One region of the Acinetobacter sp. NEB149 genome, then DNA from elsewhere that is predicted to be linked to it. Evidence: predicted binding sites of a transcription regulator. Region 1 holds the regulator's gene; the other holds the start of a gene.
What was found. Region 1 encodes PhoB, which activates phosphate uptake and scavenging genes when phosphate is short. Its sites were predicted from a motif close to TGTCATNAANCTGTCATAA; they were not measured.
Positions count from the first base shown of each region.

Region 2: HGD77_RS04450 (inorganic phosphate transporter) is a predicted target of PhoB. The motif match lies at 2,205-2,223, and genes of this name have one in related genera.

Region 1 covers NZ_CP051208.1:3,043,483-3,047,820, reverse strand. The annotation lists gene tnpB (IS66 family insertion sequence element accessory protein TnpB) at 1-65, opposite strand, end outside; gene tnpA (IS66-like element accessory protein TnpA) at 62-445, opposite strand; gene phoR (phosphate regulon sensor histidine kinase PhoR) at 536-1,894, opposite strand; gene phoB (phosphate regulon transcriptional regulator PhoB) at 1,920-2,630, opposite strand; gene HGD77_RS14730 (TetR/AcrR family transcriptional regulator) at 2,880-3,557, opposite strand; gene HGD77_RS14725 (SDR family NAD(P)-dependent oxidoreductase) at 3,781-4,338, shown strand, end outside.
Region 2 covers NZ_CP051208.1:949,897-954,234, forward strand. The annotation lists gene metH (methionine synthase) at 1-1,734, opposite strand, end outside; gene HGD77_RS04450 (inorganic phosphate transporter) at 2,271-3,890, shown strand; gene HGD77_RS04455 (transposase) at 4,158-4,338, opposite strand, start outside.

The DNA of each region.
Region 1 (4,338 bases):
GTATCCATCCCTGCTCGCATATCCAGAGGTTGGGTAGAAAGCCAGATTTCATCGATACGGATCATGTTGCCAGTGCCTTGAGTAATTCTGCTAAAGCAGATATTTCTGATACTTGCCATTTCAAGCCAATTTCTGCTTTTGAGTGGGGTAAAGTAATTTGAACCTTTAACATGTCAGTAGGAGTAGGATCTAATGGTGCAGAGCAAGATAAGGCAATAAATGCAGGTTTATTCGGTAGTGGTGAGCGATCATTCCCTGGCTTAGCATCAATTAAGCGAATCCATTTGGATACAAGATTTGTATTCAATCCATGTTGCAAAGCGACTGAAGCAATTGAAACGTCCGGTGCTTTACAAGCCTGAACGATCTGCTGTTTAAATTCAGCACTGTATGTTCTTCGTTTTTTCGCAAGAGATGCGATGGATGTCTGGTGATTTGTAGTCATAAATTTTAGTCCCCACTTGTTTTTAAGTGGGGACTAAATTAAGGCTTATAGGATGAATTCAGAAGGTGTGTTCAGCGGACGCTTACTATATTACTCTGGAAAGCTGAGACGTTCTTTGGGGAAAACCACCTTAAAGGTAGAACCTTGATTTTCCTTGGACTCAATTTCCAGATGTGCCTGATGTTGCATCAGCACATGTTTAACAATTGCTAATCCCAAACCGGTACCACCAGTCCGGCGGCTACGGTCTGAATCGATTCGGTAAAAACGCTCGGTCAGTCGTGGCAGATGTTTGGGATCAATGCCGATGCCGTTATCTTGCACCACAAAATAGGCCGATTCACCATCATCATGCCAGCCGATGGTGATGGTGCCGCCTTTGGGTGTGTACTTGATGGCATTGGTGATCAGATTACTAAAAGCGCTGGCCAGTTCCATATCTGAACCGATCAGATCGCAATGACTGTCAATGTCCAGATTCAGGGTATGACCATAGTCAATATTATAGGCCTGGGCATCATCGAACAACTGGTTCATCAGACTCGGCATTTCAATGATCTGGTTTTTGGCAATATTTTTATCATTTTCCAGACGTGACAGCAGCAACAGGTCGTTGACCAGTGCATTCATGCGTCGGGTTTGCGACTGCATCTGATCAAAAGCGCGTTTCCAGCGTGGATTGATATCTTCCTGATCGGTAAAGGTTTCAATATAGCCACTGAGCACGGTCAACGGGGTGCGCAGTTCATGGGAAATATTGTCGACAAAATCCTTTCGCATCTGTTCCAGATTGTGCATCCGGGTCACATCATAAGCGACCAGTACCCGGCTTTCTCCGCCAAAACGGGTCATTTTGACCTGCACATAATGGTCTTCAAACAGCGAAGAACGCATTTTCAGGCCGTCGGGAGATTCATCAATATGGTGATAGTATTCGATAAAGCTCGGTTGGCGTAACAAGGTCAGAATATTACGGCGACGGTCATCACTCGAGATTCCGAGCAAACGTTCGGCCGCCGGATTCCACCATTCAATCTGCTGGTTTTCATCAAGCAGCACCACAGCTTCTTGTAAGGCCACCAGTGAAGACTGTGCACGGTCGATCAGTTCGACCATTTCCGCCTGAACAATCCGTTCCTGACGTTGGGCGCGATAAACATTGAAAAGTAGTGCACCCCATATCCCGCCAATATTCGGTGGAACATCATAAGGGCGATTGGAAATCCATTCATTGACCAGATATAAGGAACGCATTTGGGTCGCAAAGAACGCCACGAAGGCAATTACAATACAAATCCAGAAATACCCAATCCCAAAACCGATAAAGCTGGCGATAATCAGGAAAAAAGCCAGTAAGCGTAAATCCTGCTTCGCAAAATCCCATAAACTGCTGTAACGGATTCTTTTGTGTTCGCGTGCCAGTTCGGGGACAGGGTAGGGTTCATACATAAAACAAGATTTACCTTAAAAGATATTAACCTAAAGCGACATCTGAACGGGTCGAAAAGCGATAGCCCGTTCCGCGAACGGTCTGTACAAAACGGTCTACACCATAAGGTTCCAGCACTTTACGCAAACGGCGGATATGCACATCGATAGTCCGGTCTTCAATATAGACGTTACCGCCCCACACCTGATCCAGCAATTGCGCACGGGTATAGGCACGTTCCGGATGGGTCATGAAGAAGGCCAGTAAACGGTATTCAGTCGGCCCCATTTCCAGAATGTTGTTGCCAAAATTCACCCGCTGGCTGACCGGATCCAGAATCAGGCCATTGGCATCAATGGTTTTTTCGCCGCTCAGGGCATTGGCACGGCGCAGTACCGCCTTAATCCGGGAGACCAGTTCTCGGGTCGAGAATGGCTTGGTCATGTAGTCATCGGCACCGGCATCCAGACCTTGTACTTTATGGTCTTCTTCACCGCGCGCTGTGAGCATGATCACCGGAATTTCTGACAGGCTTTCATCACGTTTCAGACGACGACACAGGTCCACACCGCTGACACCACCCGGCATCATCCAGTCCAGCAAAATCAGTGCCGGACGCTGATCCACAATCATCTGATGCGCCTGCTTGGCATCTTCTGCCTGTAAGCACTGAAAACCGGCCATATCCAGAGAGGTATGGATCATTTCCCGAATCGGGAGCTCGTCATCGACGATTAATATGTAGTCATCTTTCACAACGCAATACCCTATTTCATGTAAACGGTGAACCGTTTTATATTTATGACAGGCTTATTACAAAGACTAATTATGACAGTATCATTGCAGAAAGGGAAAAACTGCTGAAATTCGAAAAGATTTGTGACAAATATAGCGCAGAAACTTGTTAAAAAATCATAAATTAATTTTACTCATTTCCGTAGTGCAGCATAAATTTGTAACTCACTGGTAAATGCAGGAAAGCCTATTAAGCACAGGATTTAACAGCTATTTTTTCTCTGAAAATGAATCGAGCAGTGCCAAAAAAACCACACTACAAGACGATAAAACTTCCTCAAGCGAATGTTTAAAACCGCTCATCACCCAACGAATAGCAATTTGGGTGACATAGCCATTTAAACCGGTCGACACCAGTGAAATTTCCTGCTCGCTGCGATTTAATTGCGGCATCATCAACATGACGAAGGCATGAATCATGCGGTCGAAACGTGACATGGTTTCATGGATGGTGGCCTGATTATGCAGTTCCTGCACCAGCATGGCATCGATATAAATGATCCGTGCCATGCGCGGATTATCACGCAGGGTAGTGAGCAGCGCATTCAGACCCGCTTTGATCATTTTTTTTGGATCGGTCGAGGCTTGCATCATGGCCTGCATCACATTCTGTTGCAGCTCATCAATCAGTTTTAAAAAGATGGTCTGAAACAGATGCTCACTTTTCTTGAAAGATTCATAAAAATAACGTTCAGTCAGTTTGGCTTCATTGCAGATATCTTTGACGGTAACTGAAAAAAAGCCGTGACGGCCATAGGCTTCAATCCCCGCTTCGATCAGCTTTTCACGACGTGCCTGCTGCCTTTCAGCCATCGACAGGCCTTTAAACTGACGTTCCTTGCTCTTGGAGGGGCGTGATTTTGCTGCTGAGTCGGTTGAATCAGTCATAAGGCCTATGTGCTCATCTGCATGAAGATTTTGAATATCTTAGCAATAAATCACGCTTAGACCTATATGGAAATGCTGCCCTGAAATTTGGCCTTTAAAGATAGGGGATAATTATTGACAATCCATATTGTCAAAACTATATTGAGGATCTGTGCTAACTCCTGAAACAACAGAACAAGATCCTGCTGTCATGGAATGGCAGTTCTTTACATAAGGAAATTGAATGAAAAATTTTAACAATAAAGTCGCTGCGATTACCGGTGCCGGTTCAGGTATTGGCCAGCAACTGGCAGTATTACTGGCTCAGCAGGGTTGTCATTTGGCCCTCAGTGATATCAATGAACAGAGTTTGGCACAAACGCTCGAATTGCTTAAAGAGAGTGATGATGTCCGTGTCACCATTCAGAAAGTAAATGTGGCTGAACTGGAACAGGTGCGTAACTGGGCGGCACAGGTCGAACAGGATCATGGCAGTATCAATATGATCTTTAACAATGCAGGCGTTGCGCTGGGTTCAACTGTTGAAGGCGCATCTTATGAAGAACTGGAATGGATTGTTGGAATCAATTTTTGGGGCGTGGTCTATGGAACCAAAGAATTCTTGCCTTTGATCAAGAAGACTGGCGATGGTCATATCATCAATATTTCCAGCCTGTTTGGTTTAACGGCCCAGCCAACTCAGTCTGCTTATAATGCGACCAAGTTTGCAGTGCGTGGTTTTACTGAATCCCTGCGTCAGGAACTGGATATGGAAAACTGTGGGGTGAGTGCACTGTGTGTG
Region 2 (4,338 bases), 1.1 Mb from region 1:
CGAGTGAATCGCTTCACGCACCGGTTCGTTACCACGGAACGAGAACGATACGTTGGATACACCACCAGAAATCATCGCATTTGGCAGGTTCTGTTTAATCCAGCCAGTCGCTTCAATAAAGTCCACACCATAGTTGTTGTGTTCTTCAATACCGGTTGCAATCGCAAAGACGTTCGGGTCAAAGATAATATCTTCAGACGGGAAACCCACTTCATTCACCAGAACATCATATGAACGTTTGCAGATTTCTTTTTTGCGCGTAGCTGTATCGGCCTGACCATCTTCATCAAATGCCATCACGATGACCGCGGCACCATATTGACGGCAGAGGCGGGCACGTTCGACAAACTCGTCATGACCTTCTTTCAGGGAAATCGAGTTCACCACGGCTTTGCCTTGCACACATTTCAGGCCCGCTTCGATAATCTCCCATTTAGAAGAATCCAGCATGATTGGCACACGTGAAATATCCGGCTCAGAAGCAATCAGATTCAGGAAATGCACCATCGCACCTTGTGAATCGAGCATGCCTTCATCCATGTTGATGTCGATGATCTGCGCACCGGCTTCAACCTGTTGACGGGCAACATCAAGTGCTTCGGCGAAGTTTTCTTCACGAATCAGACGCAGGAATTTTTTCGAACCGGTGACGTTGGTACGTTCACCGACGTTCACAAACAGTGAATCTTTGGTGATGTTAAATGGCTCTAAACCGCTTAAACGACAGGCAGGTTCAATTTCAGGAATTTGACGAGGGGTAATGCCTGCAACAGCATTTGCAATCGCGCGGATATGATCCGGCGTAGTACCACAGCAACCACCGGTAATATTAATTAAGCCACTTTCTGCAAATTCTTTAATAAAGGCTGCAGTTTCTTCCGGCGTTTCATCATATCCACCGAAGGCATTCGGCAAGCCAGCGTTTGGATGTGCTGAAACAAAGGTATTGGCAACGTCAGACACGGTTTTAACGTGTGGACGCATCGCATCTGCACCTAGGGCACAGTTAAAGCCGATAGAAAGTGGCTCTGCATGGCGCATCGAGTTCCAGAAGGCTTCAGCGGTTTGACCAGTCAATGTACGACCTGATGCATCCGTGATCGTACCTGAAATCATGATTGGCAATTCATAGCCCAATTCTTTAAAGACTTCTTTCACTGCAAAAATTGCGGCCTTGGCATTCAAGGTATCGAACACGGTTTCGATCAGGATGATGTCTGCACCACCTTCGATCAAGGCTTTGGTTGATTCAATATAGTCAACTTTGAGCGCATCAAAAGTGATGTTACGGAACGCCGGGTCATTCACGTTTGGAGAAATAGAGGTGGTACGCGATGTCGGACCAATCACACCTGCCACAAAGCGTGGTTTTTCAGGCGTTGAATATTTGGCACAGGCTTCTTTGGCCAGACGCGCTGCTTCACGGTTAATCTCGGGAACCAGATCTTCCATGTGGTAATCCGACATTGAAACGCGGGTACCGTTAAAGGTGTTGGTTTCAATAATGTCGGCGCCAGCTTCCAAGTAAGCTTCATGAATGCCTTGAATGATTTGTGGCTGAGTCAGCGCCAGCAAATCATTATTACCTTTGAGATCATAGGCCCAGTCAGCAAAACGCTCACCACGATAATCGGCTTCTTCCAGTTTATGGCGCTGGATCATAGTACCCATCGCACCATCGATAATTAAAATTCTTTTGGCAAGAAGTTCTTTTAAAGTGGTAAGTGTAGACATTCAAACTTTCTCAGCAGAAATCAAAAAAAACGACGCTAATCTTAGCAGATTAGTTGGCTGATTTCTGCTGAGATTGCTCAGAATGATGGATAAGCATGATATGAAAATTTGATAAGTCATCTAGAAAAACAACAAGTTTTAACATCCGGATCAGAAAATATTGCAATCTCTAATCTGATTCGATGTCTTTGAGACAGTAAACAAAATCAAAAAATTAAGCTGATGCTTTCATTCATGAAATTGTCATATTGATGGCTTATGCTGTGCAAATGAAACTTTTGCTCAGCTTGATGACAGGCAGGGCGTAAATCGTTTTGGTAGCAAAATATGTTGAGTTTTTAAGCTTGAAGAAGCTGGAATCTTATCTTAAGTAAATGATTTATAAAATCAAAATCTAGTGTTTTAGTCGGAATTAAACAGGACGAATAGCAGCAAGAAAATCCAAATAATTGCTTCATATGACAGCAGTTTGTCATATAATTGTCACAATTTAACTGAACAATATGGGGATTCTTGAATCCTCTATTCCTGCTTGCATGAATCCTAATCAAACTCCCGTAGATTCAGCACACGGGTCGGCTTCCCAAAAGTCGACCAATGTTCATGTGCCAACACCGAAATTTTTTATGCCGGTGTTCCTGACTCTTATTATCACTACGCTGATTTATATCGGCTTCCAGTTGTCTGCAGATTTAGCGCATGTACCGGCCTTAGGCTTGTATTCAGTTATTTTGTTAGCGACGGCACTTTTTATTGCGTTGAGTTTTGAGTTCGTCAATGGCTTCCACGATACCGCCAATGCAGTTGCCACGGTCATTTATACCAACGCACTTTCTGCTCCCGTCGCAGTGATGTGGGCCGGCTTCTGTAACTTCCTTGGAGTTATGGTGGCCAGTGGTGCGGTCGCTTACGGCATTATTGCGTTATTGCCGGTCGAGCTGATCATGAATGTCGGCTCCGGAGCAGGCTTTGCCATGGTCTTTGCCATGCTGATCGCAGCAATTCTCTGGAATCTGGGAACCTGGTTTCTCGGTATTCCGGCATCCAGTTCACATACCCTGATCGGTTCGATTCTGGGTGTTGGCATCATGAACTATATTCTGAATGCCGGTACTGGCGCTTCAGGTATAGACATGGAGCAGGTGATGAAAGTCGGTAAGGCGCTGTTATTCTCGCCTTTAATCGGTTTTGCATTTGCTGCGATTGTGTTCTTGCTGGTGAAAAAAATCTTCAAGCGTCAACTGGAACTGTTCCAGCCACCTGAAGGTAACAAGCCACCGCCACCATTGATTCGTGCCATGCTGATCTTTACCTGTACTGGGGTAAGCTTTGCCCACGGTTCAAATGACGGTCAAAAAGGTATGGGCCTGATCATGCTGATTCTGATCGGCTGTGTGCCTTTGGCGTACTCGCTGAACAAAAATCTGGATGCACAACATATTCAGTCTTTTGGCCAGTTATCTGCACAAACTGCGGATGTGATCTATCCAAATCATCAGGATATTCCGGATGAACAAGCCCGTGATGTCATCACCAAGTACATTCAGACCAAGGAAATTACCCCTGAAGTCGTGCCTGCCTTGGCAAGTTTGACGGATCATCTGGGTGAAAAAGTTGGTAGCTATACCAGTATTAAGGATGTTCCTGAAGCTCAAGTGTCTGAATTTCGCAACGACATGTACCTGAGCACCACAGCATTTAAACGTCTGGATAAAGCAGAAGCTTTACCAACAATGAGTGCTGCACAGGAAAAAACAGTAGATGAATACCGTGACAATCTGGATTCATTCCTGCAATACATCCCGACCTGGGTGAAAGTGGCGACAGCCTTGGCACTTGGTCTGGGTACGATGGTCGGCTGGAAGCGTATTGTCGTGACTGTCGGGGAGCGTATTGGTAAACAGCATATGACTTATGGTCAGGGTATGTCTGCCGAACTTGTTGCGATGTCAACCATTGCGGCAGCAGATGGCTTTGGTATGCCGGTATCCACTACCCATGTATTGAACTCTGCAGTAGCAGGTACCATGGTGGCGAACAAGTCAGGTCTGAACTTCCAGATGGTGAAAACCATTCTGTCTGCCTGGGTCTTTACCTTGCCAGCAACGATCTGTCTGTCAGGCGGTTTGTATTGGGTACTTTTAAAAGTGTTCTAAGTTATTTAGACATAAAAAAAGCTGCTCTAGAGCAGCTTTTTTTATGGGTGATTTTTACTTCTCCCTAACCCTCACTTGCGCTTCGTTTTAAAAGTGGTGCTTTAAAACTTGCTCAGGAGAGGGGACTACATTAATTATTCAAATAAAGAAAATTTAAATTAAATAGTATTCATTTTATTAGAAAACGATATTTTTAGATGTTTGCTACTACTAATTTGAATCCATTGGGAAAGCTCCCTCTCCCTTTGGGCATAGGTATCTACACATCTATGAGATACCTAATGCCATTGTGGCTATCTCATTGAGTTCATCTATTGAATATTCCGAGAGCAGTTGAAGAGTGTTCAGTAAAATCGAAAGCCCTGCCAATAAGGCAGGTGCACTTTCCAACCTACCTCTTTTCTGCTGCCGACCTGAAAGACGGGTGAGAAATACACGAATTTTCTGA